3 regions of the Streptomyces sp. DH10 genome follow, and region 2 is predicted to be linked to each of the others. Evidence: predicted binding sites of a transcription regulator. Region 2 holds the regulator's gene; each other region holds the start of a gene.
The links. Region 2 encodes HrcA, which represses chaperone genes, less so after heat shock. Its sites were predicted from a motif close to TTNGCACTCNGNNNNNCNGAGTGCNAA; they were not measured.
Positions count from the first base shown of each region.

Region 1 (10,511 bases), on a different contig from region 2:
GAAGCAGTGGGTGAAGCGGTTCACGCGGCGAGGAGCGCCCGGGGCGTATCTGCGGGTGATCGAGCCCGGTGAGATCCGGGCGGGGGACCCGGTGGAGATCGCGCACCGGCCGGACCACGACGTGACCGTGGCCCTTCAGTTCCGCGCGGTGACCACCGAGCGGACGCTGCTGCCGCGGCTGCTGGCGGCCGGCGAGGCGCTGCACCCCGAGTCGCTGAGGCTGGCGCGGGAGTACGCGGAGAAGCACGGGGCCTGACGGCCGCTCGCCGTGCGGGTCTCCACCGACCCTTCACCGGGGAGGCCCCCGCACGGAAGCGGACGCACATGGTCCAGGTCACTAACCTTCTGCCATGACAACGGCTCTGATTACGGGATCGACGGCAGGCATCGGGGCCGCGTTCGCGCGGCGACTGGCGGCGGACGGGCACAACCTGGTGCTGGTGGCCCGCGACACCAAGCGGCTCCGGGAGCAGGCGACCGAGCTGCACGACCGGCACGGCATCGAGGCGGAGGTGCTGACGGCCGACCTCGCCGAGGACAAGGGCATCGAGTCGGTGGCCGACCGGCTGGGCGACCGGAAGAACCCCGTCGACCTGCTGATCAACAACGCGGGCTTCGGCAACAAGGGACGCTATCTGGACGTGCCCATGGCCGACGAGCTGCGGATGCTGAAGGTGCACTGCGAGGCGGTGCTGCGGCTGACGTCCGCGGCGACGGAGGCCATGCGGGAGCGCGGCCGCGGCGGCGTGGTGAACGTCGCGTCGGTGGCCGCGTTCGTCCCGCGGGGCACCTACGGCGCGTCCAAGGCCTGGGTCGTGCAGTTCTCCCAGGGCGCCGCACGCGACCTGGTCGGCAGCGGCGTACGGCTGATGGCGCTCTGCCCCGGTTTTGTCCGCACCGAGTTCCACGAGCGGGCCGGCATGGGCACGGACAACATCCCGAGCTGGATGTGGCTCGACGCGGACAAGCTGGTGGCGGCGGCACTGCACGACCTGGCCCGCGGCAGGACGCTGTCCATCCCGGACCCACGCTACAAGGCGCTGATGGGGGCGGCGAAGCTGGTGCCGCGGGGCGTGCTCGGGGCCGTCTCGTCCAGGACGGGCCGGAAGTACGGGCCGCAGTAGGCGCGGGCGGGAAGGGCGTCGACGAGGATCGCCCGGCGACCGGTCCCCCGTGCGCACATGCCGTCATGGTGCCGGAGCCCCGACAGGCACAGCGCGCCTCCGCCCAGGACAATGGAGCTGTTCAGCCGGACCCAGGGGGGCCGGAGGCGAGAGCATGACCTTCGTACAGCTCATCGAATGCAGGACCAGCCGGCTCGACGAGATGAACCGGCTGATGGACAGGTGGGTCGAGCAGACCAAGGGGAAACGGACCGCTACGCACAGTGTGGTGGCGAAGGACCGGGCCGACGCCTCGCACATCGTCGAGATCGTGGAGTTCCCGTCGTACGAGGAGGCGATGCGGAACTCCGGGCTTCCGGAGACCGACCGGATCTTCCAGGAGATGGTGGCGCTCTGCGACGAGACGCCGACGTTCACGGACCTGGACGTGGTGCGGGACGAGCAGCTGTACTCGGCCACCGCGCGCAGGTTCTTCGAGCTGGCGCCCGGGCAAGGTGCGGCCCCCGCGTTCAACGACGTCTTCATCGAGGACTACCACGACCACGATCCCGCCAGAGTGCAGGACGTCATCGGGCTGGACGCGATGCGGCGCGAGGTGGAGGTGTGGCGGGGCGGGTTCGACTTCTCGTTCACGATCGAGGACCAGATGGCCCAGGGCGACCGGGTGTGCACCCGGTGGACCTTCCGGGGCAGGCACAAGGGCGACTTCCTCGGGATTCCGCCGACCGGGCAGGACGTCACCATGACCGGGACGACCATCCACCGCTGCACGCCGGACGGGAAGATCGCCGAGGGCTGGTGGCAGTACGACCGGCTGGGGCTGATGCAGCAGCTCGGGGCGCTGGACCCGCTGGAGTTGTGAGCCGCGCAGGACCGGCCTACGGGAGAAGCCCCCGTTCCGCACGAGGCGGGACGGGGGCTTCTCTCACGAGGTCGGTGCCTCAGTGGGAGTGGCCGTGGCTGTGGCCTCCGGCCGCCGGCTCCTCCTCTTCCTTCTTCTCGACGACCAGGGTCTCGGTCGTGAGCAGGAGGGAGGCGATGGAGGCGGCGTTCTCCAGGGCGGAGCGGGTGACCTTGACCGGGTCGATGACGCCGGCCTTGATCAGGTCGCCGTACTCGCCGGTGGCGGCGTTGAAGCCCTGGCCCTTGTCGAGCTCGGCGACCTTGGAGGTGATGACGTAGCCCTCCAGGCCGGCGTTCTCGGCGATCCAGCGCAGCGGCTCGACGACCGCGCGGCGGACGACCGCGACACCGGTGGCCTCGTCGCCGGTCTTGCCGAGGCTGCCCTCGAGGACCTTGGCGGCGTGGACCAGAGCGGAGCCACCACCGGAGACGATGCCCTCCTCGACCGCGGCGCGGGTCGCGGAGATGGCGTCCTCCAGACGGTGCTTGCGCTCCTTGAGCTCGACCTCGGTGGCGGCACCCACGCGGATGACGCACACGCCGCCGGCCAGCTTCGCGAGGCGCTCCTGGAGCTTCTCGCGGTCCCAGTCGGAGTCGGTGCTCTCGATCTCGGCCTTGATCTGGGCGACGCGGCCCTGCACGTCGTCCTTGTTGCCGGCGCCGTCGACGACCGTGGTGTCGTCCTTGGTGACGGTGACGCGGCGGGCGGAGCCGAGGACGTCCAGACCGACCTGGTCGAGCTTGAGGCCGACCTCCTCGGAGACGACCGTGGCGCCGGTGAGGACCGCCAGGTCCTGCAGCATCGCCTTGCGGCGGTCACCGAAGCCGGGGGCCTTCACCGCGACGGCGTTGAAGGTGCCGCGGATCTTGTTCACGACCAGGGTCGACAGGGCCTCGCCCTCGACGTCCTCGGCGATGATCAGCAGCGGCTTGGAGGAGTTGGACTGGATGACCTTCTCCAGCAGCGGCAGGAGGTCCGCGATGGCGGAGATCTTGCCCTGCGTGATGAGGATGTACGGGTCGTCCAGGACGGCTTCCATGCGCTCCTGGTCCGTCACGAAGTACGGCGACAGGTAGCCCTTGTCGAAGGCCATGCCCTCGGTGAAGTCCAGCTCCAGACCGAAGGTGTTGGACTCCTCGACGGTGATGACACCGTCCTTGCCGACCTTGTCCATCGCCTCGGCGATGAGCTCGCCGACCTGCTGGTCCTGGGCGGACAGCCCGGCGACGGCGGCGATGTCGGACTTCTCGTCGATCGGGCGGGCCGAGGCGAGCAGGTCCTCGGAGATCGCGGCGACGGCGGCGTCGATGCCCTTCTTCAGGGCGGCCGGGGAGGCGCCGGCGGCGACGTTCTTCAGGCCCTCGCGCACGAGCGCCTGGGCGAGCACGGTCGCGGTGGTCGTACCGTCACCCGCGATGTCGTTGGTCTTGGTCGCCACCTCCTTGACCAGCTGGGCACCGAGGTTCTCGTACGGGTCCTCGATCTCGACCTCGCGGGCGATCGTGACACCGTCGTTGGTGATGGTGGGGGCGCCGAACTTCTTGTCGATGACGACGTTGCGGCCCTTGGGGCCGATCGTCACCTTGACCGTGTCGGCAAGCTTGTTGACGCCGCGCTCGAGGGCGCGACGGGCGTCCTCGTCGAACTTCAGGATCTTCGCCATGGGAGCGTGAGCCCTCTTCCGGAATCAGGGTTAACGGCACTGCGCCCCGGGCGCCCGGCTTCTTATCGATCGCGGGGGGCCAGGGGCGCAGCTCAAAGCAATGTGCTTGGGGTGAATTACTTCTCGACGATCGCGAGCACGTCACGGGCCGAGAGGACGAGGTACTCCTCGCCGTTGTACTTCACCTCGGTGCCGCCGTACTTGCTGTAGAGCACGACGTCGCCGACGGAGACGTCGAGCGGAAGACGGTTGCCGTCCTCGAAGCGGCCCGGGCCCACGGCCAGGACGACGCCCTCCTGGGGCTTCTCCTTGGCGGTGTCCGGGATGACCAGGCCAGAGGCGGTGGTCTGCTCGGCGTCGAGCGGCTGGACCACAATGCGGTCCTCGAGCGGCTTGATGGCAACCTTGGAGCTGGTGGTCGTCACGATCCGACCTCCCCCTTCGGAGATCTCACGGGGTTAACTGTCTGAGGTGGCGACCAGGTGGATCCGTCGTCGCGGGTGCCGGACCTGCCCGTCGCTGTGTTGGCACTCTCCAGTGGGGAGTGCCAGAGCCGAGACTATGACTGCGATTAGCACTCGGTCAAGCGGAGTGCCAATTGCCGGCGGCGCGTCGGCCGTGGAGCCGGGTCGGCGGACGTTTGTGCTGGGCACCCGGCGTCGGGGTCCTGGCCTCTGGGGGCCGGCGCCATCCGGCGCCCACAGGTTCAGAGGTAGTCCTCCAACCGCCCCACCCGCAGCCCCCTTCCCTCGATCTCTCGCAGCAGGCGCTCCGTCCGTTCGGTCAGCGTCAGGGTGGCGGTCTCGCCGGACGGCAGCGAGATGACGTCGCCGGGGCGCAGGCCGGGCTTGCCGCGGGTGTACGTCAGGGCGCCGTCGGGTCCCAGGGACGCCCTCCAGAGGACGACCGCCCGGATGCCGCAGTCGGCGGCGGCGCGCAGGGTCGTCGTGTCGTACGCCCCGTACGGCGGGCGGAAGAGGCGGGGACGGATGCCGAAGCGGGAGCGGAGTTTGTGCTGCTGGCCGCAGATCTCGGCGCGCTGGCCGGCATAGGGCAGGCCGCGCAGGGCGGGGTGGTCGAGGGTGTGGTTCTGGATGGACGCGCCGACCGCGCGCAGGCGGGCGAAGTGGCCGTAGCCGGGCCCCACGACGCTGTCCGTGAGGAACATGCTGACCGGGAGCCGCCGTTCGCGGACGAGGCCGATGAAGCGGGGGTCGCGCTCGGCGCCGTCGTCGTAGGTCAGGAAGACCACCCGGTCGCGGGTGCGGACGTGGTCCACGACGGGCGGGAGACCGCGTCGGTCACCTCGGTCGTCCCGGTCCGGCCAGCGGACGTCGCTCGACGCGTGCGTCGGTGACTGGCCCCGGCCGTCCGCCGCCGTCCGCTCCCCCGCGGCCCCGGCGCAGCCCGCCAGCAGGATCACCCCCGCGCACACCACGGCGACCGGCGACCGCCGCCTCACAGGTAGTCCTCCAGCCGGCCCACCGCGTACCCCTCGGCCGTGACCTTGTTCAGGAAGCGGCGGATCATGTCGGGCATCGTGCCCTGCCACTGGCCGCGGCCGCGGAAGTGGGTGAGGACGATGTCGCCCGGGTGGAGTTTGCGGTCCCACTCGCGGTACTCCCAGCGGTCGGCGAAGACCTCCTCGTTCCAGAGGGGGACGTACTCGATTCCGCAGGCCTTGGCGGCGCGCAGGGTCGCCCTGTCGTAGCTGCCGAAGGGCGGGCGGAAGAGGACCGGGCGCTTGCCGTAGCGCTTCTCGATGAGGCGCTGCATGCCGCAGATCTCGCGCTTCTGCGCCCGGTACGACAGGCCCGGCATATAGCGGTGGCGGAGGGTGTGGTTGTTCAGGACCACACCTGCGTCCTGCATCTTCTCGAAGTAGCGGTAGTCGTCCTTGATCAGGTAGCCGCTGAGGAAGGCGCTGTACGGGATCTTCAGGTCGCTCATCATCCGCAGGAACGCCGGGTCCTTCTCGGCGCCGTCGTCGATGGTGAGGAAGACGACCTTGTCCCGGGTGGGGACCGTGGTGAAGACGGGCGGCAGGTTCCGTCGCCGGTGGTCTTCCACCTCGAAGCCCTCACGGGTCCTGATCCTCGGCTTCTTCTCTGGGACCGGCGGGGCGGTCAGAGGGACCCTTCTCAGTCCCCAGCGCTGCGCCGCGACGATCCGGGCGGCGTGCGCGGCGCGCAGCTTGGAGGCGTAGGAGTCGAGCGCGCGGGCCGGGGGCGCGTCAAGGGGCTGCTGGCCGCCGGCCGGGGGGATCCGGCCGCTGTCGCCCTGCGCGCAGCCCGAGGCGATGGCGGCGAGGGTGAGCACGGCGAGGCCGATCCGCACACCGCCAGATGCCCGGCTTTTGTCATTTTGTACGACTGCTCGCATGATGCGGGATCCTCGCAGCCGGCCTTCCCGGATCGGCCCCGACACCGCGACCGGCGGCGCACCATCCACCGACTGGCCCACACGCGGTCCGGTCCGGCTCCGCGCGCACGCGGACGGACCATGCCGGTTCACCCGGGCCGGGGCCGGCCTTCGGGCGAGCACGCGGACGGAGCACGGACCAGGTCCGCGGGCCGGGCCGGACCGGGCTGGGCTGGGCAGGACCGGGCTGGGTCGGGCTGCGCCGGGCCGGACCGCGCCGGGCCGGGTCATGCCGTGCCGCGCCGCGCCGGGTCGCCCCGGGCCGCGCCTGGGCCTGCCCGGCACGGCGGACCACTGGGTCGGCCGTGCCGGTTCCGGCGGCGCCGCAGGATGGCGGAGCCGTTTGCGCCGCTCCCGGCGCAGCCGGGGCAACCGGGGCAGCCGGCGCCGTCGGCGCAACCGGGGCAGCCGGGGCAGCCGGCGCAACCGGGGCAGCCGGGGCAGCGGACGCCCGCAGAGCAGGAGCTCGGCGCCCGGCGCCCGGCGCCCGCGCGCGGACCGACCGGTGTCCCTGTCCCGAACCGATCCGCGTCTCTGGCCCGGACCCGGTCCGCGTCCCGGCCCGGATCGGTTCGTGTCCCGGCCCGGATCGGTTCGTGTCCCCGGCCCGAACCCGGCCCGCATCCCCGGCTCCAACCCCGATCCGCGTCTCTGGCCCGAACCCGGCCCGCATCCCCGGCCCGAGTTCGACCCGCATCCCCGGCCCCGGTCGGTCCGTGTCCCAGGCCCGGACCGACCCGCCCCCCAAGTTGGACCGACGGCCACCCCAGCCCAGACCGCCCCGCCCCGCCGCCGAGACCACCCCCACCACTCCCACCACCCGTGGCCGACAATGATCCGGTGAACGACCTCGCCCTCCTCCTCAGCCCCGAAGGCCGCGCCCTCCTCGACGAGGTGCGGGACACCGATCCGGCGCGGGAGCTGGCCGTCGCGACCCGGTTGCGTCGCGAGCACCCCGCCGAGCTGGTGTCGGCGGCGCTGGGCCAGGCGCGGCTGCGGCAGCGGGCGGTGGTGAAGTTCGGGGCCGAGGACGCGGGACGGATGTTCTTCACGCCGAACGGGGTCGAGCAGTCGACCCGGGCGAGCGTGGCGGCCTACCGGGCGCGGCGGCTCGCGGAGGCGGGCGTGACCTCGGTCGCCGACCTGTGCTGCGGCATCGGCGGTGACGCGATCGCGCTGGCCCGGGCCGGGATCCGGGTCCTGGCCGTCGACCGTGATCCGACGACGGCCGCGGTGGCACGGGCGAACGCCGAGGCCCTGGGCCTGTCAGGCCTGATCGAGGTGCGGGAGGCGGATGTCACCGAGGTGGACACGGCCGGGTACGACGCCGTGTTCGTCGACCCGGCCAGGCGCGGCGGCCGGGGCCGGATCTTCGACCCCGAGGCGTACTCGCCGCCGCTGTCCTGGGCGGTCTCCGCCGCCCGCCGCGCCCCTCGCGCCGCCGCGCTGAAGATCGCCCCCGGCATCCCGCACGAGGCGGTCCCCGAGGACGCCGAGGCCGAGTGGATCTCCGACGGCGGCGATGTGAAGGAGGCGGTGCTGTGGTTCGGCACCGCGCCCGGGGCCGTACGGGCCACCCTGCTGCCGGGCCCGCGCACGCTGCTCTCCCGCGGCCTGCCCGACCCGGCGGTCCGCCCGCCCGGCCGTTACCTCTACGAGCCCGACGGTGCCGTCATCCGGGCCCATCTGGTCGCCGAGGTGGCCGACGAGGTCGGCGGCGGACTGCTCGACGCGACCATCGCGTACGTCACGGCCGACGCACTGCACCCGACCCCGTACGCGACCGCCTACGAGATCACCGACCATCTCCCCTTCAACGTCAAGAAGCTGAAGGCCCTGTTGCGGGAGCGGGAGGTCGGCAACCTCACGGTGAAGAAGCGGGGCTCGGCGGTCGAGCCGGAGGAGCTCCGCAGGAAGGTCAAGCCCCAGGGCCGCCACTCGGCCACGGTGTTCCTGACGCGGGTGGCGGGAGCACCGGCGATGCTCATCGGGCACCCCGCGTAGGCAGGAGCCGGCACGCTGCGCGGGCAGCAGCCGTCAGGCCTGTTCCGCCGCCCGCCGCGACAGCAGCTCCCTTTCCCGCTCGTTGCGCGTCAGCGATGCGGCCCGCTCGAACTCGGCCCGGGCCTCCTGCGTGCGGCCGAGGCGGGACAGGAGGTCGCCGCGCACACTGGGCAGCAGGTGGTAGTCCCGCAGGGCGGGGTCGGCCAGCAGGGAGTCGACGATGGCCAGGGCGGCGGCCGGGCCCTCGGCCATCGAGACGGCCACCGCGCGGTTCAGTTCCACGACCGGGGACGGGGAGCGGGCGGCCAGGACGCCGTACAGGGTGGCGATGCGGGTCCAGTCGGTCTCCTCGTAGGAGTACGCGTGCGCGTGGCAGGCGGCGATGGCGGCCTGGAGGAGGTACGGGCCCGGTGCGCCGGAGCAGGCGGCCTCGGCCCTGCCCAGCGCGGCGATGCCGCGGGTGATGAGCATGCGGTTCCAGCGGGCGCGGTTCTGGTCCTTGAGGAGGACCGGTTCGCCGGAGGGGCCCGTGCGGGCTGCCGTGCGGGACGCCTGGAACTCCAGGAGAGCTGTCAGGCCGTGCACCTCGGGTTCCTTCGGCATGAGGGCCGAGAGCACACGGGCCAGGCGCAGGGCGTCCTCGCACAGGGACGGGCGGAGCCAGTCGTCGCCGGCCGTGGCTGCGTATCCCTCGTTGAAGACGAGGTAGATGACGTCGAGGACCGAGCCGAGGCGGGCCTCGCGGTCGGGGCCGTAGGGCACCTCGAAGGCGATGTTCCGCGTGGCCAGGGTGCGTTTGGCGCGGACGATGCGCTGGGCGACGGTCGGCTCGGGGACCAGGAACGCGCGGGCGATCTCGGCCGTGGTGAGGCCGCCGAGGAGGCGCAGGGTGAGGGCGGTGCGGGCCTCGGTGGACAGGACGGGGTGGCAGGCGGTGAAGACCAGGCGAAGCAGGTCGTCGTCGATGCCGTCCGGGTCGGCGGGTTCTTCCGGGGGAGACACCGTCGACAGGTCCCGGCCGATCTCCGCCAGCTTGCGGGCGTAGTTCTCGCGGCGGCGGACCAGGTCGACGGCGCGGTTGCGGGCGGTGGCCATGAGCCAGGCGCCCGGGTTGTCGGGCACCCCGTCCCGCGGCCACTGCTCCAACGCGGCGACCAGCGCGTCCTGCGCGAGTTCCTCCGCGATGCCGACGTCCCGGACGACCCGGGCGACGCCGGCGATGATGCGGGGCGACTCGATGCGGAAGACGGTTTCGATGGCTGTGCTGGTGCCGCTCGGGTCGGCCGTGGCGCGGCTCGGATCGGCCGTGGTGCGGCTCGAACCGGCCGTGGCGCGGCTCAAATCAGCGGCGGTGCCGCTCGAACCGGCCGTGGCGCCGCTCGAATCAGCGGCGGTGCCGCTCGAACCGGCCGTGGCGCGGCTCAAATCAGCGGCGGTGCCGCTCGGCTCGGCGGTGGTGCCGCTCGGGTCGGCGGTGGGCTGCGGGGTCACAGCCCACCATCAGACACCCGTGGCGCCTCCCGGCCAAGGAGGACCGGTCAGCCCTCGGCGATCTGCCGGACCTCAGCGGTGATCGTCCAGTAGTCCTCGTGCACGGACAGGAATCGCTTGGTCCACTCGATCGCCTCGGCCTTGTCCTTGCACTGGCTGATCGAGTAGCCGCCGATGACCTCCTTGGACTCCGTGAACGGCCCGTCGGTGACGGACAGCTTCCCGTCCTCCCAGGTCACCCGGCTGCCGTCCGCGGTCGGGGTGAGCCCGGCCGTGTCGAGCATGACTCCGGCCTTGGTGATCTCCTCCAGGAGCTTGCCCATCCGCTCCTGGAGTTCGGGGCTCGGGCCCTCGGCGGGGGCGTTCTTCTCGTCGATGCGGATCAGGGTGAGAAAGCGCGGCATGGTGACTCCTCGGGGCTCTGCGGAGCGAGGCCTCTCCTCGCTCTCACCCCTGCGTCGATCGGGAGACGTCCGGATCGACACGCTCGCCGGACTTTTCTCAGAGAATTCTTCCGAGCGCGTTTTTGCAGGTCAGCGCAGCGACTCCCACAGCTCCCGCGCCTCCGGCTCCTCGGCCACCACCCGGTTGGGATCCGACGGCGCCCGCACCACCGGCATCGTCACGGTCCGTACCGCGCTCGCCGACAGATCCTTCAGGCTCTGCCCGAGCCGGGTCAGCTCGGCGAGGGAGTCCAGGCCGGTGTCGGTGGTGAGGCCGGCGGTCACGGCGTCCGCGACCCGGTACAGCTTCGCCGGGTCGGTGAGCAGGTTCTGCGCGGCGATCTGTTCCAGCAGCGCCCTCACCAGCTTCTGCTGGAGGCCTATGCGGCCCAGGTCGCTGCCGTCGCCTATGCCGTGCCGGGTGCGGGCCAGGGCGAGGGCCCGGGTGCCGTCCAGGTGGT
Region 1 is NZ_JARVKU010000003.1:353,368-363,878, reverse strand. It holds gene QC385_RS08665 (MOSC domain-containing protein) at 1-256, shown strand, start outside; gene QC385_RS08660 (SDR family NAD(P)-dependent oxidoreductase) at 351-1,124, shown strand; gene QC385_RS08655 (ester cyclase) at 1,279-1,986, shown strand; gene groL (chaperonin GroEL) at 2,066-3,691, opposite strand; gene groES (co-chaperone GroES) at 3,808-4,116, opposite strand; gene QC385_RS08640 (polysaccharide deacetylase family protein) at 4,398-5,153, opposite strand; gene QC385_RS08635 (polysaccharide deacetylase family protein) at 5,150-6,073, opposite strand; gene QC385_RS08630 (class I SAM-dependent methyltransferase) at 6,953-8,116, shown strand; gene QC385_RS08625 (RNA polymerase sigma factor) at 8,150-9,373, opposite strand; gene QC385_RS08620 (YciI family protein) at 9,655-10,011, opposite strand; gene QC385_RS08615 (LCP family protein) at 10,141-10,511, opposite strand, start outside.
Region 1: the regulator HrcA is predicted to act here: its motif matches at 4,263-4,289, upstream of groES (co-chaperone GroES).

Region 2 (10,511 bases):
GCGGCTCCTCGGTCACCGGGTCCAGCCGGACGATCAGCCGGTCCTTGCCCTCGGTGTCGAGCACGACACCGTCCGCCCAGCGTCCGGCCCCGTCCGTGAGGACGACGTCCTCACCGGCGCGCAGCCGCTTCACGGAGACGGCGTGCCGTCCCTCCGGTCCGTCGAGGACATGGCGGCCGCCCCCGGCCGTGTCGAAGTGCTCGACCACGAACACCGGAGCCGTCATCGGTTTCCGCCTCCGCCCGACAACGCTGTCCGCGCCGCGGCGAGTTCACCGGCCAGCACCTCCACCAGCTGCCCGGCGGGCAGCTCCCGCGCCATCCAGTGCCCCTGCCCGGCCCACAGCGCCATGGCCTGCGCGTCCCCCGCCTTGGCGGCGGCCTTGCGCAGCGGCGCGGTGAGGTGGTGGATCTCGGGGTAGGCGGCGGGCGCGTACGGGCCGTGCTCGCGCACGAAGCGGTTGACGAGGCTGCGCGCCGGGCGCCCGGAGAAGGCCCGGGTCAACTCCGTACGGACGAACAGGGGGTTGGTCAGCGCCTGCTTGTGCAGGGCGTTCGCGCCCGACTCGGCCGTGGCGAGGAACGCGGTGCCGAGCTGGGCCGCGCTCGCGCCCGCCGCGAGGACCGCGGCGATCTGGCCGCCGCGCATGATGCCGCCGGCGGCGATGATCGGGATGCTCACGGTCTCCCGGATCTGGGCGACCAGCGACAGCAGCCCGATGCCGGAACCGTCCGTCTCGGGGATGTCCCGGTGCGTGCCCTGATGGCCGCCGGCCTCGACACCCTGCGCGATGACCGCGTCCGCGCCCGCCCGCTCGACGGCCCGTGCCTCGTCGGGGGTGGTGGCGGTGACCAGGACGAAGGTGCCGACCCGGTGCAGGGCGTCGACGACCTCCCGGCTCGGCGCGCCGAAGTGGAACGACACCACCGGCACGGGGTTGTCGCGCAGGACCGCGAGCTTGGTCTCGTAGCCGTCGTCGCGGCCGCTGTCGGGGTCACCGAGCTCGGCCTCGTACCAGGAGGCCTCGCCGGCCAGCTGGTGGGCGTAGACGTCGATGGCGGCGGCAGAAGGGGGCGCGGTGCCAGCCGCTCCGGTGGAGCCGGTGCTTGCGCCGGGGTACTCCGGCTGCGGCATGAAGAGGTTCACTCCGAAAGGCCTGCCGGTGAGGCTGCGGAGCTGCTTGATCTCCTGGTACATCCCGTCGGCGGTCTTGTACCCGGCGGCGAGGAAACCGAGCCCGCCCGCCTCGCACACGGCGGCGGCGAGCTTCGGTACGGAGACGCCGCCCGCCATGGGGGCCTGCACGATCGGGTGGGGGAAGAGATCGGTCAGCGCGGAGGACATGACCGCATGTTGTCACGTCCTCCGAACAACCCCGAAACCGGCCTGCCGTGTGGCATAGACCAGAGGAACAGGCACCTCCAAGCCCCCGGGGGAGCCGGCGTCACCGCCCGTTGAACGCGTCCTTCAACCGCGAGAACAGTCCTTGCTGCCCCGGCTGACCGTGCCTGCCCGGGGTCCGACCCCCGGACCCCCAGCAGCGGCCGGGCCACCCGCGTCACCGCCCGTTGAACGCGTCCTTCAACCGCGAGAACAGTCCTTGCTGCCCGGGCTGGAACTGCCCCTGAGGCCGCTCCTCGCCACGCAGCTTGGCCAGCTCGCGGAGCAGGCGCTCCTGCTCGACGTCCAGCTTGCTCGGGGTCTGGACCTCGACGTGGACGATGAGGTCGCCGCGTCCGCCGCCGCGCAGGTGCGTGACACCACGGCCGTGCAGCGGGATCGACTGGCCGGACTGGGTGCCGGGCCGGATGTCGACCTCCTCCAAGCCGTCCAGCGTCTCCAGCGGCACCTTCGTGCCGAGGGCGGCCGCCGTCATCGGGAGCGTGACCGTGCAGTGCAGGTCGTCGCCGCGCCGCTGGAACTGCGAGTGGGGCAGTTCGTGGATCTCGACGTACAGGTCGCCCGCGGGGCCGCCGCCGGGGCCGACCTCGCCCTCACCGGCGAGCTGGATGCGCGTGCCGTTGTCGACACCGGCGGGGATCTTCACCGTCAGCGTGCGACGGGAGCGGACGCGGCCGTCGCCGGCGCACTCCGGGCAGGGGGTCGGGACGACCGTGCCGAAGCCCTGGCACTGCGGGCAGGGACGCGAGGTCATGACCTGGCCCAGGAAGGACCGCGTGACCTGGGACACCTCACCGCGGCCGCGGCACATGTCACACGTCTGAGCGGAGGTCCCCGGCGCCGCGCCCTCACCGCTGCAGGTGTTGCAGACGACCGCCGTGTCGACCTGGATGTCCTTCGTCGTGCCGAAGGCCGCCTCGTCGAGCTCGATCTCGATGCGGATCATGGCGTCCTGGCCGCGGCGGGTGCGCGAGCGCGGTCCGCGCTGCGACGCCGTGCCGAAGAACGCGTCCATGATGTCGGAGAAGTTCCCGAAGCCGCCGGCCCCGAAGCCGCCCGCGCCGCCGCCTCCGGCCTGCGAGAGCGGGTCGCCGCCGAGGTCGTAGACCTGCTTCTTCTGCGGGTCCGACAGCACCTCGTAGGCGGCGTTGATCTCCTTGAACCGCTCCTGGGTCTTCGGATCGGGGTTGACGTCCGGATGCAGCTCGCGCGCGAGCCGCCGGAAGGCCTTCTTGATCTCTTCCTGCGACGCGTCGCGGCGCACGCCGAGTACGGCGTAGTAGTCCGTGGCCACTACGACTCCGCCAGGATCTGTCCGACGTACCGTGCCACTGCGCGTACCGCTCCCATCGTTCCCGGGTAGTCCATGCGGGTCGGTCCGACCACGCCGAGCTTGGCGACAGCCTCGCCGCCCGAACCGTAGCCGACCGACACGACGGACGTGGAGTTGAGTCCTTCGTGGGCGTTCTCATGACCGATACGTACGGTCACGCCCGGATCCTGCGCCTCGCCGAGCAGCTTGAGGAGCACCACCTGCTCCTCAAGCGCCTCCAGCACCGGCCGGATCGTGAGGGGGAAGTCGTGCCCGAAGCGGGTCAGGTTGGCGGTGCCGCCGATCATCAGCCGCTCCTCGTTCTCCTCGACGAGCGTCTCCAGAAGTGTGGAGAGCACCGTGGAGACCGTACCCCGGTCCTCGTGCTCGAACGCCTCCGGCAGATCCTCCACCAGACTCGGCACATCCGTGAAACGGCGGTTCGCCACACGGCTGTTGAGCCGCGCGCGCAGATCCGCGAGGGAGGCCTCGCCGAAGGGTGCCGGGCAGTCGACCACGCGCTGCTCGACCCGCCCGGTGTCCGTGATCAGCACGAGCATCACGCGCGCGGGCGCCAAGGAGAGCAACTCCACGTGCCGCACGGTCGAGCGGGTCAGCGACGGGTACTGCACGACGGCGACCTGGCGTGTGAGCTGGGCCAGCAGCCGTACCGTACGCGCCACGACGTCGTCGAGGTCGACGGCGCCCTCGAGGAAGTTCTGGATCGCACGCCGCTCGGGCGCGGTCATCGGCTTGACGCCGGCCAGCTTGTCCACGAACAGCCGGTAACCCTTGTCGGTGGGGATGCGCCCGGCACTGGTGTGCGGCTGGGCGATGTACCCCTCGTCCTCGAGGGCCGCCATGTCGTTGCGGACGGTGGCCGGGGAGACGCCGAGGCTGTGCCGCTCGGTGAGGGCCTTGGAGCCGACCGGCTCCTCGGTGCCGACGTAGTCCTGGACGATGGCGCGCAGCACCTGAAGCCTGCGTTCACTGAGCATTCGCGCACACCTCCAGAAATCGTCCGCCCGGTGTCCTGCCTGTCGTGCCTGGCACTCTGCGCGTGCGAGTGCCAGCATTCCCCGCCCAGTGTACGGCTGCGGGGTACTGCCCCGGCAAGGCTGGTCCCGTGCTGCCGTGCCCCGGGCGGGGGTCACCGTTAGCGTCGCCGTATGACGGTGACTTGGGAAGAGCTCGGGTGGGAGCGGGTGGCCGGCGGGGTGGGGCGGTGCCGGCTTCCGGTGTGGGACTGCACGGCGGGGCTGGTCGCCGGTGAGGGCGCGGTCCTCATGATCGACGCGGGGTCCAGCCCGGCCGAGGGCGCGCGGTTGCGCGAGCAGGCACAGTCGCTCACCGGTCACCGTGTGACACATCTCGCGCTGACCCATCCCCACTTCGACCACGTCTTCGGTGTGGCGGCCTTCACGGACGCGGAGGTGTTCGGCGCGGTGGGCGTGGACACGGTGCTGACGCGCGTACGGGACCGCGAGGAGCTGCGCGCCGACGCGGTACGCAACGGCCTGGCGGAGACCACCGCGCGGGAGTCGGCGGACCGGCTGGTCCCGCCCCGCCACCTGGTCTCCGGTGAGTGGACCCTCGATCTGGGCGGCGGGCGCCAGGTGCTGCTGGCGAACGTGGGCCCCGGGCACACCGCGCACGATCTGGCGGTGCTGGTGCCGGGTGATCCGGAGGTGGTGTTCTGCGGCGATCTGGTCGAGGAGTCCGGCGAGCCGCAGTCGGGCCCCGACGCCGTGCCGTCGCACTGGCCGGCCGCCCTGGACCGCCTGCTCGACCTGGGCGGGCAGGACGCGCTGTACGTGCCCGGTCACGGAGCGGTGGTGGACGCGGCGTTCGTCCGCGCCCAGCGGGACTCGCTGGCGGCGCGTTTCGGCGTGTCTCCGTGACCGCTCGCCGGCTTCTCCTATCGTCATTCGAATGCGCCAGTACTCGCCCGATCTGACCCCGCCGTGGAAGAAGCCGCAGCAGCCGGTGCCCGAGGTTCCGGCGGAGCCGGGTCTGGTCGTCGAGGAGGCCGGGACCGGCTTCTGCGGCGCGGTGATCCGCTGCGAGGCGGGCACGGTCACCCTGGAGGACCGCTTCGGCAAGCACCGGGTGTTCCCCATGGAGCCGCGCGGCTTCCTCCTGGAGGGCAGGTCCGTGACGCTGATCCGCCCCTCGGCGGGCGGCCCCGCACGTCCCGCCCGCACGGCCTCCGGTTCGGTCGCCGTCCCCGGTGCCCGCGCACGCGTGGCCCGCGCCGGCCGCATCTACGTCGAGGGCCGGCACGACGCCGAGCTGGTCGAGAAGGTCTGGGGCGACGACCTGCGCATCGAGGGCGTGGTCGTGGAGTACCTGGAGGGCGTCGACGACCTGCCGTCCATCGTCGACTCCTTCGCCCCCGGCCCCGACGCCCGCCTCGGCGTCCTGGTGGACCACCTGGTGCCGGGCAGCAAGGAGTGGCGCATCGCCGAGTCGGTGACGAGCGACCACGCCCTGGTCGTCGGCCACCCCTACATCGACATCTGGGAGGCGGTGAAACCGTCGTCCCTGGGCATCGAGGCCTGGCCCCGGGTCCCGCGCGGCCAGGACTGGAAGACGGGCGTGTGCAGGGCGCTGGGCTGGCCGGAGAACACGGGCGCGGCCTGGCAGCGGATCCTGTCGGGGGTCCGGTCGTACAAGGACCTGGAGCCGGAGCTGCTGGGCAGGGTGGAGGAACTGATCGACTTCGTGACGGCCTAGCTGCGGGCATACGTGCCTCCCCCAGTGCCTTAAGGGCCTGGGAGGTGCCCCCAGGGCGGCACCCGTCCCACAGAGAGCGGCACCTCGTCGCGCCGAGGTGTGCATCGCCCCGGCCCCGGCACAGACGCCGAGCACCTCAGTCCACCAGATCACGCACGACCCCGTCCGCCAGCAACCGCCCGCGCAACGTCAGTACAGCCCGCCCCTCCGCATACGGCCCCTCCTGAAGCAGCCCTTCGGACAAGGCCCGCCGAGACGCCGCAAGCCCCTCCTCCCGCAGCAACGACAACGGCACACCGTCCCGCAGCCGCAACTCCAGCAGGATCCGCTCGACCCGCCGGTCCTCCTCCGACAGCACCTCACGCCCGGCACCCGGCGACCGCCCCGCCGCCAGCGCCCCCGCGTACGCCCCGGGATGCTTCACGTTCCACCACCGCACCCCGCCCACATGACTGTGCGCGCCCGGCCCGGCCCCCCACCAGTCCGCGCCCCGCCAGTACAGCTCGTTGTGCAGGCACCGCCCCGCCTCCGAGGTCGCCCAGTTCGACACCTCGTACCACTCGAAGCCCGCGCCCGAGAGGATCTCGTCCGCGATCAGATACCGGTCGGCGTGGACGTCGTCGTCGGTCATCGGCACCTCGCCCCGGCGGATCCGCCGAGCCAGCTGCGTCCCCTCCTCGACGATCAGGGCGTACGCGCTGACATGGTCCGGCCCGGCTCCCAGCACCGCGTCGAGCGAGGCCCGCCAGTCGTCGTCGGACTCCCCCGGCGTGCCGTAGATCAGGTCGAGGTTCACATGCTCGAACCCGGCCGCCCGGGCCTCGGCGACACACGCCTCGGGCCGCCCGGGCGTATGCGTCCGGTCCAGCACCTTCAGCACATGCTGCCTCGCGCTCTGCATGCCGAACGAGATCCGGTTGAAGCCCCCCTCGCGCAGGGCCGCCAGATACGCCGGATCCACCGACTCCGGGTTCGCCTCGGTCGTGACCTCGGCGTCCTCCGCGAGCCCGAACTCGTCACGGACGGCCGCGAGCATCCGCACCAGGTCACCGGCGTCGAGCAGGGTGGGCGTACCCCCGCCCACGAACACCGTACGAACGGGCCGGGGGTCGTCCCCCAGCACCTTCCGCGCCAGCCGGACCTCGTCGACCAGCGTCTCGGCGTAGTTGTCGCGCGAGGCCAGCACACCACCGGTGCCGCGCAGCTCGGTCGCCGTGTAGGTGTTGAAGTCGCAGTAGCCGCAGCGGGTCGCGCAGTACGGAACGTGCAGGTAGAACCCGAGCGGGCGGTCGGCGGCCCCGGCGAGGGCGGACGCGGGCAGCGCGCCGTCGTCGGGGACGGGCTCGCCGTCGGGGAGTGCGGAAGGCATACGTTCCATTGTCCAGCACCCGGGCGGTCAATCCGCCTGGAGCACCAGCAGCGCCAGGTCGTCCGCCGGGGGCCGCGCCCCGAACTCGTGCACCAGCCGCCTGATCCGCTCGGCTATCAGCTCGGCGTCCAGCCCCGCGCACCCGGCCAGCGCCGTCGCGAGCCCGTCCCCGTCGTCGAACTGGCGGGACCCGGAGCGGCGCTCGGTCACGCCGTCGGTGACGCACAGCAGCGTGTCGCCGGACCGCAGCTCGAAGGTCTCGCTGGTGTACGTGGCGTCCTCGACGACGCCCAGGAGGGTCTGGGGCTGAGCGGCCGTGTGGACCTCACCGCCCGTCCCGAGCAGCAGGGGCAGCGGGTGCCCGGCGGAGGCGACGGTGCAGCGGACGCCGCCGTCGAAGGGGACCAGCTCGCCGTACAGCAGGGACAGGAAGCGCGTCTGGGGGCCGTCGCCGGGCGGGGTCGGGCGGGCGCCCGCGGCCACCAGCGCGCGGGCCGCCGCGTCCGCGGCCTCCGTGGCGTCGTCGAGCAGGAGCTGGTTGAGGCGGTCCAGGACGTCGGCGACCCGGTAGCCCTCCCGGGCCAGCAGCCGCAGCCAGGGCCGGGCCAGGCCGATCACGACGGCGGCTTCGGGGCCCTTGCCCTGGACGTCGCCGACGGCGAAGCACCAGCGGCCGTCACCGGCCGGGAACAGATCGTAGAAGTCGCCGCTGGGCCCGCCCTTGTCGCACGGCTCGTAGACGAGGGCGCTGCGCACCCCGGGGATCTCGGCCACGGCGCCAGGCAGCAGTCCGCGCTGGAGTACGGCGCTGATGGTCGCCTGGCGGGCGTACTGGCGGGCGGCGCCGATGGCGAGCGCGACCCGGCGGCTGAGGTCCTCGGCGAGGCCGGTGATCTCGTCCGGGAAACCGGCGGCACCGGACCGTCCGATGACGAGGGTGCCCAGCGGGCGTCCGCCGGCGACGAGCCGGTACGCGAGGGCCGAGCCCGGCTCACCGGGCTCGTCACCGAGCGCCTCACCGGGCCAGGGGTAGTCGACCGGCCCGGACCCCAACGGGTCGGACGGGTGCGGCGCGTCCTTCTCCAGGGCCCGGCGCAGCTCCTCGATGCGGTTCTCGCTGCCGTGCCAGACCCGGGCCAGGCGGGGACCGCCCGCTCCGGCCCCGCCGCCCCAGCCGCCGCCGGTGGCCTCGTCCTCCAGCCACACCGCGCACCAGTCGGCCAGCCGGGGCACGATCAACTGCCCGGCGAGGGCGGCGACCAGGTCCTCGTCCAGCTGTCCGGCGAGGAGGTCGGAGGCCTCGGCGAGGAAGGAGAGGGCACCGCGGCCCAGCCAGGCGCCGTCGCGTCCGTCACGGCCGTCGCAGTCCTCGTACCGGTCCCGCCAGTCCCTCAGGTCGTGCCAGTCGCGCAGGTCGGGGGAGCCGCCGGGGTCATCGGCGTCCCGTACCTCGCGCGCCTCCCGCAGGGCGTGCTCATCCGGTGGCTCGTTCCCACCGCGTCCGGAGCGCCGCCGGCCCCGATCGCCCTCCCGGTCGTCCTGACCATGGGGAGGTTCCGGCGCCAGGATCTCCGCCACCCGCAGCCCGCGCGCCAGCGCGTGCTCCCCGGCGTACGCCTCGATCTGCTCGGCCGCCGCGCAGACCCCGGCGGGCAGCCGCGCCCACACCGTCTTCCGGCCCGTGCGGTACGTGATGCCCCAGGCCTCGGCCAGCGCGCCGACGAGCCGCAGGCCGCGCCCGTACTCCGGGATGTCGTGCGGCGTTTCCGGCTCGCCGCCGCGCGGTGCGCGTGAGGGGTGGTGGTCGGAGACCTCGACGACGAGCGCGGCCGTGTCGTTGTCGTCGGCTTCCAGCCGGCACTCCAGCTCGACGTCGGTGCCGGCGTGCACGACGGCGTTGGTGACGAGCTCGCTGACGACGAGCATGGCGTCGTCGGCGAGACGGTCGGTGAGGTGCTCGGCGCCGGGCAGTTGGAGCCCGGTCCACTCGGCGAGCGCCGCGCGCACCAGGGCGCGGGCGGAGCCCGGCGCGAGAGAGCTGCCGGACAGGGCCGCGTACGCCCGCGCGCGCTCCTTCTCAGGCGCCTCCGAAGCGATCACGGGCGCCCCTGAAGCGACCACGGGCACCTCGGACGCGGCCACGGACTCCCCGGACCCAGGCACGGACACCTCGGACGCGGCCACGGGCGCCTCAGTGTTCAGCACGGGCGCCCCGGACGCGGGCCCCGGCGCCTCGGAAGACAGTGCACACTCCTCGGAGACGGCCCCCTCGTGCACGGGCACCGGCGTCTCCGAAGCGTGGGCAGGCGCCTCTGAGGCACGGGAGGCGGTCTCCCGTTGCGTCGGAATGGCCCCCATGGACAGCTCCCCGGGCAGTTCGTACGAATACGCCACAGTCGATGCCGACAGGGTGACAGACTGACCACGCCCATAAGCGCCGAGTTACCGAAGTGGCCCGCCATGAGTGAGAACAGTGCTACTCCTGTGGTCGAAGACGGGCACGAAGACGGTCAGATTCGTGCATCCGATCTCCGTCCCCTGCTCGCAGCCATGACAGCCGCGCGCGACGGCGACTTCACCAAGGTGCCGGAAACCGGCCACGGGATGGTGGCCGAACTCACCGCGGTCTTCAACCAGATCATGGACCGCAGTGTCCACTTCACCACCGAGGTGCGCCGGGTGAGACGGGAGCTGGTGCGGTACGGCCGGCTCGACGAGCGGCTCTCGGCCAGCCCGGGTCAGGGCCTGTGGACGTCCCGCGTCAACGACGTGAACCAGTTGCTCGACGCCCTGGTCGCCCCGGCGGCGAACGCCACACGCGTGCTGGACGCGGTGGCCGGTGGCGATCTGACCCAGCGGGTCGATCTGCACGACGGCACCCGGGAGTTACGCGGCGACCTGCGGCGCCTCGGCCGGGCCGTGAACACGATGGTGGACCAGCTCTCCCTGTTCACCGGCGAGGTGACGCGGGTCGCGCGCGAGGTGGGTACCGAGGGGCGGCTCGGCGGCCGGGCCAAGGTGAAGGGGCTTTCGGGCAGTTGGCGCGACGTGACCGAGGCCGTCAACGCGATGGCGGCCCGGCTGACGGCCCAGGTGCGGGACATCGCGGCGGTCACGACGGCGGTGGCGCGCGGCGACCTGACCCGCACGGTCACGGTGGAGGCGACCGGCGAGCTGCTGGAGCTGAAGCTGACCGTGAACACGATGGTCGACCAGCTCTCCGCCTTCGCCGACGAGGTCACCCGCGTCGCGCGCGAGGTCGGCACCGAAGGCCAGCTGGGCGGCCGGGCCCAGGTCCGGGGCGTCTCCGGCGTCTGGAAGGACCTCACCGACAACGTCAACTTCATGGCGTCGAACCTGACCTCGCAGGTCCGCAACATCGCCCAGGTGACGACAGCCGTGGCCAACGGCGACCTGTCCCAGAAGATCACGGTCGACGCGCAGGGCGAGATCCTGGAGCTCAAGTCGACGATCAACACGATGGTCGACCAGCTCTCCGCCTTCGCCGACGAGGTCACCCGCGTCGCCCGCGAGGTCGGCACCGAGGGCAACCTCGGCGGCCGGGCCCAGGTCCGGGGCGTCTCCGGCGTCTGGAAGGACCTCACCGACAACGTCAACTTCATGGCCGACAACCTCACCTCCCAGGTGCGCAACATCGCGCTCGTGTCGACGGCCGTCGCCCAGGGCGACCTC
Region 2 is NZ_JARVKU010000014.1:29,138-39,648, reverse strand. It holds gene QC385_RS26685 (16S rRNA (uracil(1498)-N(3))-methyltransferase) at 1-226, opposite strand, end outside; gene QC385_RS26680 (nitronate monooxygenase) at 223-1,344, opposite strand; gene dnaJ (molecular chaperone DnaJ) at 1,559-2,695, opposite strand; gene hrcA (heat-inducible transcriptional repressor HrcA) at 2,695-3,711, opposite strand; gene QC385_RS26665 (MBL fold metallo-hydrolase) at 3,883-4,614, shown strand; gene QC385_RS26660 (DUF3097 domain-containing protein) at 4,646-5,449, shown strand; gene hemW (radical SAM family heme chaperone HemW) at 5,586-6,818, opposite strand; gene QC385_RS26650 (SpoIIE family protein phosphatase) at 6,846-8,939, opposite strand; gene QC385_RS26645 (HAMP domain-containing protein) at 9,279-10,511, shown strand, end outside.

Region 3 (10,511 bases), on a different contig from region 2:
GGTCAGCCGTTGTTTACAACCGAATACAGCTCATCCAGAGGGGCAGAGGGATACGGCCCGATGAAGCCCCGGCAACCCTCCAGCCGATACTCGTAGGTCACTGTCGACCGCTCCGCGAGGTCCCGGCTCGGGAAGGTGCCAAATCCGTCTCACGGCGAGATGCGTCGTGAGGAAGATGAGGAAGGGCCTCGCCTCACATGGCTGTGCAGACTGTTGCAAGCACCACTGACTCCACCGTAGACCTCGGTCCCGCCGCGGCGCTGAGCTGCCGCGAGTGCGGTCACCGCGTACCCCTCGGCCCGGTCTTCGCGTGCGAGGAGTGTTTCGGCCCGCTGGAGATCGCCTACGACTTCTCGGCCTACGACACCGAGGAGCTCCGCAAGCGGATCGAAGCGGGCCCCGCGAACATCTGGCGCTACGCCCCGCTGCTGCCGGTCCCGGCCGACGTGGCGACCAAGCCGAACATCAACCCGGGCTGGACCCAGCTCGTCAAGGCCGACAACCTCGCGCGCGAGCTGGGTGTCGACGCCGGCAAGCTCTTCATCAAGGACGACTCCGGCAACCCGACGCACTCCTTCAAGGACCGGGTCGTCGCCCAGGCCCTGGAGGCCGCCCGCGCCTTCGGCTTCACCACGCTGTCCTGCTCCTCCACCGGCAACCTCGCCGGCGCCGTGGGTGCCGCGGCGGCCCGCGCCGGCTTCCGCTCCTGCGTGTTCATCCCGCACGACCTGGAGCAGGGCAAGGTCGTCATGGCCGCGGTCTACGGCGGCGAGCTCGTCGGCATCCAGGGCAACTACGACGACGTGAACCGCTTCTGTTCCGAGCTGATCGGCGACCCGGCGGGCGAGGGCTGGGGCTTCGTCAACGTCAACCTGCGGCCGTACTACGCCGAGGGCTCCAAGACCCTGGCGTACGAGATCTGCGAGCAGCTCGGCTGGCAGCTGCCCGACCAGATCGTCGTGCCGATCGCCTCCGGCTCGCAGCTCACGAAGATCGACAAGGGCCTTCAGGAGCTGATCAAGCTCGGACTGGTCGAGGACAAGCCGTACAAGATCTTCGGCGCGCAGGCCGAGGGCTGCTCGCCGGTGTCGACGGCCTACAAGGCCGGCCACGACGTCGTGCGCCCGCAGAAGCCCGACACGATCGCCAAGTCGCTGGCGATCGGCAACCCGGCGGACGGGCCGTACGTGCTCGACATCGCGCGCCGCACGGGCGGTGCGGTGGAGGACGTGAACGACGAGCAGGTCGTCGACGCGATCAAGATCCTCGCCCGGACCGAGGGCATCTTCGCGGAGACCGCCGGTGGTGTGACCGTGGGCGTGGCGAAGAAGCTGGTCGAGAACGGGGTGCTCGACCCGTCGTTGACGACCGTGGTGCTGAACACGGGGGACGGTCTGAAGACGCTGGATGCGGTGGCCGGCACCGGGCTCACCGCGACCATTCGGCCGAGCCTGGAGTCGTTCCGGGAAGCCGGTCTCGTCTGACCGTCGTTCGCTGCGGGCCAGTGGGGGCCGGTCGCGCCCACGCGGCGGAGCCGCACATTCAACCCAGCCCCGCGCCCCTGAGGCCTGATTCCCACCGGAGGTTTTGAAGTCATGAGCGTCACCGTTCGCATCCCCACCATCCTGCGTACCTACACCGGCGGCCAGGCCGAGGTCGCCGCCGAGGGCGCGACCCTCGGCGAGGTCATCGCCGATCTGGAGAAGAACCACACCGGGATCGCCGCCCGGGTGCTGGACGACCAGGGCAAGCTGCGCCGGTTCGTCAACGTGTACGTCAACGACGACGACGTGCGGTTCGAGCAGGGGCTGGAGACGGCGACGCCGGACGGTGCCGGGGTGTCGATCATCCCCGCCGTCGCCGGTGGCTGAACCGGTCGACCGGCTTGATTATTACCTTCGGTAACGGCGGTTACTGAGAGCTCATCGAATTGCCCCCTCCGTAAGAGAAGCGGAGGGGGCAATTCTGTGTGATTGAGCGCGGTACAGTTGGGGAACGCAGCGCCGATCTCCTGATCGGGAGCCCTTAATTCCTGCCGCGCGCCCGACAAGATGTAGCCAAAGTGTGTGCGTCTTTCGCGGCTTTTGTTCCTTTTGTGTGGCCCGACTTGCCCTGAAGTCGGGCGAATTCTCCCCACATTCCGGATCCTGCGCGTCCAGAATTCTCGTCCGATTGACCTGTTGCAGACGGCAGTTGGACAGATACATTCAGCCGCGGTCGACGCGTTCCGGCGCACGCCCCCAACCGTGGGGGGTGAGGTCTGACCCGGGTCCGCGAAGTGTGGATCTGTGCAAGGGCCAGTAATAGGGGAGTTAGGCATGGCTCAGGGCACCGTCAAGTGGTTCAACGCGGAGAAGGGGTACGGCTTCATCGCGGTCGACGGTGGTGCGGATGTTTTCGTCCACTACAGCGCGATTCAGATGGACGGCTACCGCACCCTGGAAGAGGGCCAGCGGGTCGAGTTCGAGATCTCGCAGGGCCAGAAGGGACCGCAGGCCGACATGGTTCGCGTCTCTGCCTGAACGCGCACCACGACCAAGCGCAAGCGACCGGTCTTCTCTGAAGGGCCCGCACCCCACGGGGTGCGGGCCCTTCGGCCTGTTCGGGGCCGGCAGTCCGGGGTGGCGGGGTGGCGGGTGCACCGGGCGACTGCTCGCCGAGGTCCGCCGTGCCCGAGGTGTTTCGGAGTCCGTCCTGGTGCGGGGGTGCCGTGGTCCGGCGGGCTCCAGAATGGCATGCTCTCCGGACCGGTTCGGGGTCGGCGGCGGGGTGCCGGGCGGCCGCTCGCCGAGGTCCGCCGCTCGCCGAGCTCTGCCGCGCCCGAGGTCCGTAGCTCGTCGAGGTCCGCCGCGCCGAGGACCGCTGCGCGAGGTCTGCCGGGCCGAGGACCGCTGCGCGAAGTCCGCCGCGCCCGAGGTCCGCCGTGTCCGAGGTGTTTCGGAGTCCGTCCTGGGGCCGTGGTCCGGCGGGCTCCAGAACGGCATGCTCTCGGGGCCGGTTCGGGGGTCGGCGGCGGGGTGCCGGGCGCGCCGGGTGGCCGCTCTCCGAGGTTCGCCGCGCCGAGGACCGCTGCGCGAGGTCTGCCGCGCCGAGGACCGCTGCGCGAAGTCCGCCGCGCCCGAGGTCCGCCGTGCAGACGTGCTTCGGAGTCCGTCGTGGGGCGGGCGTGCGGTTCGCGCCCCGGGTCGGCTCGCTTCCGGACCCGCTCGCGCCTGCCTCGGCCGCGCCGCGGCAGTGGGCCCGGGTCTTTCTCGGCTCGCCCGATCCGCCGTCGTGCCACCCCCGCGGCCTGCGGATCGGGCCCGGTGTCCCCCTGTTCGCCGGGGGCTGAGCGGGTCGCCGTATCCCGAGAGCCGCTTGCACTCGCCATGCCCGAGTGCTAATCATTGCGTTAGCACTCTGAAGGTGAGAGTGACAACGTAAGGACCGGGTCGGTGAGGCCCGCAGGCCAGGTGGGAAGGAACCACGGGGTCAGCGAGCCGTCCGTCGCGGGCGCGGGCGCGGTCCGAAGTAATCACCCCCAGTCCTGGAGGGACCACTTCACATGGCCAAGATCATCGCGTTCGACGAGGAGGCGCGGCGCGGCCTCGAGCGCGGCATGAACCAGCTCGCGGACGCCGTCAAGGTGACCCTCGGCCCCAAGGGCCGCAACGTCGTCCTCGAGAAGAAGTGGGGCGCCCCCACGATCACCAACGACGGTGTCTCCATCGCCAAGGAGATCGAGCTCGAGGACCCGTACGAGAAGATCGGCGCCGAGCTGGTCAAGGAAGTCGCCAAGAAGACGGACGACGTCGCCGGTGACGGTACGACCACCGCGACCGTTCTCGCCCAGGCCCTGGTCAAGGAAGGCCTGCGCAACGTAGCCGCCGGCGCCAACCCGATGGCCCTCAAGCGCGGTATCGAGAAGGCCGTCGAGGCCGTCTCCGCCGCCCTGCTGGAGCAGGCGAAGGACGTCGAGACCAAGGAGCAGATCGCCTCCACGGCCTCCATCTCCGCCGCCGACACCCAGATCGGCGAGCTCATCGCCGAGGCCATGGACAAGGTCGGCAAGGAAGGCGTCATCACCGTCGAGGAGTCCCAGACCTTCGGTCTGGAGCTGGAGCTCACCGAGGGTATGCGCTTCGACAAGGGCTACATCTCGGCGTACTTCGCGACCGACATGGAGCGTATGGAGGCCGTCCTCGACGACCCGTACATCCTGATCGCGAACTCGAAGATCTCCAACGTCAAGGACCTGCTCCCGCTCCTGGAGAAGGTCATGCAGTCGGGCAAGCCGCTGCTGATCATCGCCGAGGACGTCGAGGGCGAGGCCCTGTCGACCCTGGTCGTCAACAAGATCCGCGGCACCTTCAAGTCCGTCGCCGTCAAGGCCCCGGGCTTCGGTGACCGTCGCAAGGCGATGCTCCAGGACATCGGCATTCTCACCGGCGGCGAGGTGATCTCCGAGGAGGTCGGCCTCAAGCTGGAGAACGCCACGATCGACCTCCTGGGCAAGGCCCGCAAGGTCGTCATCACCAAGGACGAGACCACCATCGTCGACGGTGCCGGCTCCGCCGACCAGGTCCAGGGCCGGGTCAACCAGATCCGCGCCGAGATCGAGAACAGCGACTCGGACTACGACCGCGAGAAGCTCCAGGAGCGCCTGGCGAAGCTGGCCGGCGGCGTGGCCGTCATCAAGGCCGGTGCCGCCACCGAGGTGGAGCTCAAGGAGCGCAAGCACCGCATCGAGGACGCCGTGCGCAACGCCAAGGCGGCCGTCGAGGAGGGCATCGTCGCCGGTGGTGGCGTGGCCCTGCTCCAGGCCTCCCAGGTGTTCGAGAAGCTGGAGCTCGAGGGTGACGAGGCGACCGGCGCCAACGCCGTGAAGCTCGCCCTGGAGGCCCCGCTGAAGCAGATCGCCGTCAACGGTGGTCTCGAGGGCGGCGTCGTCGTGGAGAAGGTCCGCAACCTCCAGGTCGGCCACGGCCTGAACGCCGCGACCGGTGAGTACGTCGACATGATCGCCGAGGGCATCATCGACCCGGCGAAGGTGACCCGTTCCGCTCTGCAGAACGCCGCCTCCATCGCCGCGCTGTTCCTCACCACCGAGGCCGTCATCGCCGACAAGCCGGAGAAGAACGCCGCGCCCGCCGGCGGCGGCATGCCGGGCGGTGACATGGACTTCTGATCGACCCGGTCGATCAACGTCCTTGCCGAGGGCGGCACTTCCTGTTCCGACAGGGGGTGCCGCCCTCGGGCGTGTCCTGGATCACAGTGCGAACGGGATGGGGTGGGCGGGTCCGGGTGGTTGGACAGTACGTCCTATGCGTATGCACATACTGTCCGGTATCCGAAGAGGAGCCCCCACGTGACCGTCGACGCCTCCGCCGCCTCCCGCGCCGCCGAAATCCTGTCCCGGCCCGTATCGCTGGGCGGCCTGACCGTCCCGAACCGGATCGCGATGGCGCCGATGACCCGCATGTTCTCCCCGGGCGGCGTCCCCGGCGACGACGTCGTCTCGTACTACTCCCGCCGCGCCGCCGCCGGCGTCGGCCTGATCGTCACCGAGGGCACCTACGTCGGCCACGAGTCGGCCGGGCAGAGCGACCGCGTGCCGCGGTTCCACGGTGAGGAGCAGCTCGCGGGCTGGGCGAAGGTCGCCGAGGCGGTGCACGCCGCGGGCGGCACGATCGTGCCGCAGCTGTGGCACATCGGCATGGTCCGCAACCAGGGCGAGCCCCCGGTCGCGGACGCCCCGGCCGTCGGCCCCTCCGGCCTGCGCATCGGCGCCGACGAGCCCACCGGCAAGGCCATGACCCAGGCCGACGTCGACGCCGTCATCGGCGCGTTCGCCGAGGCCGCTGCCGCCGCCGAGCGCATCGGCTTCGACGGCGTGGAGATCCACGGCGCCCACGGCTACCTGCTCGACCAGTTCTTCTGGGAGGGCACCAACCGCCGCTCCGACGCCTACGGCGGCGACCCGGTCGCCCGCGCCCGGTTCTCGGCGGAGATCGTCGCGGCCGTCCGCGAGACCGTCTCCGCCGACTTCCCCGTCATCTTCCGCTACTCGCAGTGGAAGCAGGACGCCTACGACGCCCGCCTCGCCGAGACGCCCGAGGAGCTGGAGGCCATCCTGACTCCGCTCGCCGCGGCCGGTGTCGACGCCTTCCACGCCTCCACCCGCCGTTACTGGGTGCCCGAGTTCGACGACTCCGACCTCAACCTGGCCGGCTGGACCAAGAAGCTCACCGGCAAGCCCGCCATCACCGTCGGCTCGGTCGGCCTGAACGGCGACTTCCTCAAGGCCTTCCAGGGCGAGGGCGCCGAGATCGGCGACCTCGACAACCTCCTGGACCGCTTCGAGCGCGACGAGTTCGACATGGTCGCCGTCGGCCGCGCCCTGCTCCAGGACCCGCAGTGGGCGCGGAAGGTCCTGTCCGGCCGCTTCGAGGAGCTGGCGCCCTACGACCCGGCGGCGCTGAAGACGCTCAGCTGATCCCACGGGATCCGCATCCGGGGTGCCCTGGATTCGCTTGCGTCAGTCAAGGACACTGGCCGAGCGCCTGTTCACCGGCACCCCTGAGGAGACCCAGAGATGACGACGACCGAGTCCCACCCCCCGACCGGCGCCCCGGCAGAGCAGCCCGAACCGGTGGTGCGCACCGCCGCCGGCGCCGTACGCGGCCGCAGGGAGGAGGGACTCGCCGTCTTCCGTGGCATCCCCTTCGCCGCACCCCCCGTGGGCGAGGCCCGTTTCATGGCACCGCGCCCCGCCCACGCCTGGGACGGCATACGGGACGCGTACGCCTTCGGCCCGCCGCCGCCGCAGGACCTCGGCAACCTCGGCGGCCCGGGCCTGCTCGACGTGCCCGAGGGCGACGAGTGGCTCACGGTCAACGTCTGGACCCCCGAACCCGACCCGGGCGCCCGCCGCCCGGTGATGGTCTGGATCTACGGCGGCGCCTACAAGCTCGGCCACTCCGGCAGCCCCGGCTACGACGCCCGGCGCATCGCGGCCGACGGTGATCTCGTGGTCGTGTCCCTCAACTACCGCGTCGGCATGGAGGGCTTCGCCCACATCGAGGGGGCGCCCGCCAACCGCGGCCTGCTCGACCAGGTGGCCGCGCTGGAGTGGGTACGGGACAACATCGAGGCGTTCGGCGGCGACCCCGGCCAGGTCACGGTCTTCGGCGAGTCGGCGGGCGCGGGTTCGATCGCCTCGCTGCTGGCCATGCCGAGGGCGGCGGGCCTGTTCCGGCGGGTGATCGCGCAGAGCGTGCCGGGGACGTTCTTCTCGGACGCCCTGGCCCGTGACATCGGTGCCGCTCTCGCCGCCGAGATGGGGCTGCGCCCCACGGTCGCCGACCTGGCGGCCATCGCCCCGCGCGAACTGACGTCGGCGGGTGAGTCGCTGAGCGGCAAGATGCTCCAGTACGTCGACCGCTGGGGCCAGGCGGCGCCGACGGTGACGCCCTTCTCGCCCGTTGTCGACGGCGAGGTCCTGCCGGTCTCGCCCTGGCAGGCGCTGGCGGCCGGTGCGGCGAAGGACGTGGACCTGCTCGTCGGCCACAACCGCGACGAGTACCGCCTCTTCGTCGCCATGGCGGGCCGACTCGGCCAGATCTCCGAGGAGAGGGCGACAGCGGCCCTTCGCCTCTTCGCCCCCGGCCCCGACGGCGAACAGGCCTACCGCGCGGCTTTCCCCGACGCCACCCCCGGCGAACTCTACGAACGCGTCCAGACGGACTGGCTGTTCAACATGCCCTCCCTGCACCTGGCCGAGGCGCAGCGCGCGGGCGGCGGCCGCGCACACGTCTACGAACTGACCTGGCCGGCCCCGGGCAACGGCGGCGCGCTGGGCGCCTGCCACGGCCTGGACATCCCCCTGCTCTTCGGCACGTTCGGGGCGGACCTGGGACTTCTGCTGTTCGCGGGCACGGAGCCGTCCGCCGAGGCCGAGGCGCTGTCGTCCCGTTTCCGTCAGTCCTGGACGGCGTTCGCGAGGACGGGGGACCCGGGCTGGCCGGCGTACGAAGACGCGGAGCGGCTGGTGCAGGTGCTGGACGCGGAGCCGGCGGTGCGGGTGTACCCGGAGGACAGGTCGCGGCGCCTGTGGGAGGGCCATGACTTCTCCGCCCTGCCCCTGCTGTGAGTCACAGGTTGCCCATCGGCTCGATGTCGACCCTGACCGGCGTACCCCACACGCGCAGCACCTCGTAGTCGGTGAACTCGTGCACCAGCCGGTACGCCATGGCGGCCCGGGGCGCGCGGCGCTGGGCGGCGATGAACAGCTCGGCCTCCCGGCGGTCCCGGCGCGGGGTGCCGCACAGTTGCCAGGCCTGGCCGTTCCACAGCTCCGCCAGCCAGCGCTGCTGGGGCTGGGGGCGGTCACCGCGCAGGCCGTAGCGGGTCTGCACGGGCTCGGTGGGCTGCGGGTGGTGCGGGGCGGGACCGTTGAACTCGGCCCGGCGGGCGGCCCTGCGCCGCGTCTCGCACAGCAGGCAGCCGTCCGGCGCGCCCTCGTCGACCGGTCCGTTGGGATGCTCGGGGCAGCGCGTGGTGGGCGGGGCGCTGCTGACACTCTCCTCCAGCAGGTCCAGGGCCCGTCGCAGGTCCGCCTTGACCTCGTGCAGCTTGGCGTCCGGGGTGTCGGAGCCGAGGGCTTCGCCGTGCTCGCCGAGGAGACGGAGGGCGCGGCCTAGAGCGGTGAGCTGGGCGTGGTTCATGGGCCCATTGTCGCCGGGAGCGTCACCTCGTGATGTGGGTGAGGAAAGCGGACCAGGCCGGAGTGGTGAAGAGCAGGACCCGGCCGGACGGGTGCTTGGAGTCGCGGACGGGCACGAGCGTGGCGTGGTCGTTGGCCGGGGCAACTCCCTGTCGCACACATCGGCTTGTCTCACGCCGTGTATGGCCAGGTTAGAGGCGGTGCGGACACGCTGTGTGGCGATTTGCCAACTCTGCGTGGAGGGGGGCGTCGCCCCGCGGGCATGACCGGTCAGTCCGTCGCCGCCGCCAGGGCCGCGCGCAGATGGCCGTCGGACCGCGCCAGCAGGCGGGCCGCCGTCGGGCCGTCCACGTCGGCCAGGATGGTCAGGATCGCGTTCTTCACCTCGCCGTCGGTGGCGGCCAGGGCGCGTTCGATCTCCTCGTCGCCGGCGCCGGTGGCGAGGGCGACGATGCGGTGGGAGCGGGCGCGCAGTTTGTCGTTGGAGGCGCGGACGTCGACCATCAGGTTTCCGTAGGTCTTGCCCAGGCGGATCATCGTGATCGTCGAAAGCATGTTGAGGACGAGCTTCTGTGCCGTGCCGGCCTTCAACCGGGTGGAGCCCGTGAGCAGTTCCGGACCCACGACGATCTCGATGCCGTGCTCGGCGGTGGCCGCGAGCGGGCTGCCGGAGTTGCAGGCGAGGCCGATGGTGAGGCAGCGGTGGGCGCGGGCGTGTTCGACCGCGCCGATGGCGTACGGGGTGCGGCCGGAGGCCGAGATGCCGACCACCGTGTCGTCCGGGGTCAGGCCGAGCGGCTCCAGGTCGGCACGGGCCAGTTCCCGGGAGTCCTCCGCGCCCTCGACGGAGGTGACCACGGCCTGCGGGCCGCCCGCGATCAGCCCGACGACCCGGGAGGGGTCGGTGTTGAAGGTGGGCGGGCACTCGGAGGCGTCCAGGACGCCCAGCCGGCCCGCCGTGCCCGCACCCGCGTAGACCAGGCGGCCGCCCCGGGCCATCCGCTCGGCCAGGGCGTCGATAGCGGCGGCGATCTGGGGCAGCCGGGCCGCGACCGCCCCGGCCACGGTGGCGTCCTCGCCGTTCATGAGCCGGGCGATGTCGAGGGTGGGCAGCCGGTCGATGCCGGCGAGGTCCGGCCGGAACGCCTCGGTGGTCAGGGACTCCAACTCGGCTCTGAGATCACGGGGGTCGGAGGTGGAGGTCATGGGACGGCTCTTTCTGTGTCTTTCCGTGCTTCCGGTGCCGGCCGGGGCCGGCTCAGGAACGGTGCCGGTGGGCCAGCGCCTCGTACGACGCCGAGAGCGCCGGCGCCGCCGTCTCGTACGTCCGCTGCGCCACCCCCACGAACAGGCAGTCCACCACAAGAAGCTGACCGGTCCGGGACGACATCGCCGCGGGACGCAGCTCGCTCTCCCGGGCCGTGGACGTGGTGAGGACGTGGTCGGCGTACTGCGCGACCGGGCCGTCGGGACGGCCGGTGATCGCCACCGTCGTCGCCCCGCGCTCGAAGGCGACCCGCAGCGGCTCGATGACGTCCCCCGTCGACCCGGAGTGCGTGATGGCGATCGCGACGTCGCCCGCGCGCAGTTGCACGGCGTTGGTGACGGCCAGGTGCGGATCGCTGTGCGCGTGCGCCACCAGCCCTATGCGCAGGAGCTTCTGCGTGAGGTCCTGGGCGACCAGCCCCGACGCCCCGACGCCGTACACGTCCGTGCGGCGGGCACCGGTCAGCGCGGTGACGGCCGCGCCCAGCTGGACGGTGTCGAGACCGGCGGCGGTGTCGGCGAGGGTCTGCTGCTCGTCGTA
Region 3 is NZ_JARVKU010000002.1:160,968-171,478, forward strand. It holds SAM riboswitch class I at 28-182, shown strand; gene thrC (threonine synthase) at 198-1,484, shown strand; gene QC385_RS04360 (ubiquitin-like small modifier protein 1) at 1,596-1,871, shown strand; gene QC385_RS04365 (cold-shock protein) at 2,319-2,522, shown strand; gene groL (chaperonin GroEL) at 3,545-5,167, shown strand; gene QC385_RS04375 (NADH:flavin oxidoreductase) at 5,348-6,475, shown strand; gene QC385_RS04380 (carboxylesterase/lipase family protein) at 6,575-8,131, shown strand; gene QC385_RS04385 (hypothetical protein) at 8,133-8,705, opposite strand; gene QC385_RS04390 (DUF397 domain-containing protein) at 8,728-8,862, opposite strand; gene murQ (N-acetylmuramic acid 6-phosphate etherase) at 8,975-9,910, opposite strand; gene QC385_RS04400 (MurR/RpiR family transcriptional regulator) at 9,963-10,511, opposite strand, start outside.
Region 3: the regulator HrcA is predicted to act here: its motif matches at 3,357-3,383, upstream of groL (chaperonin GroEL).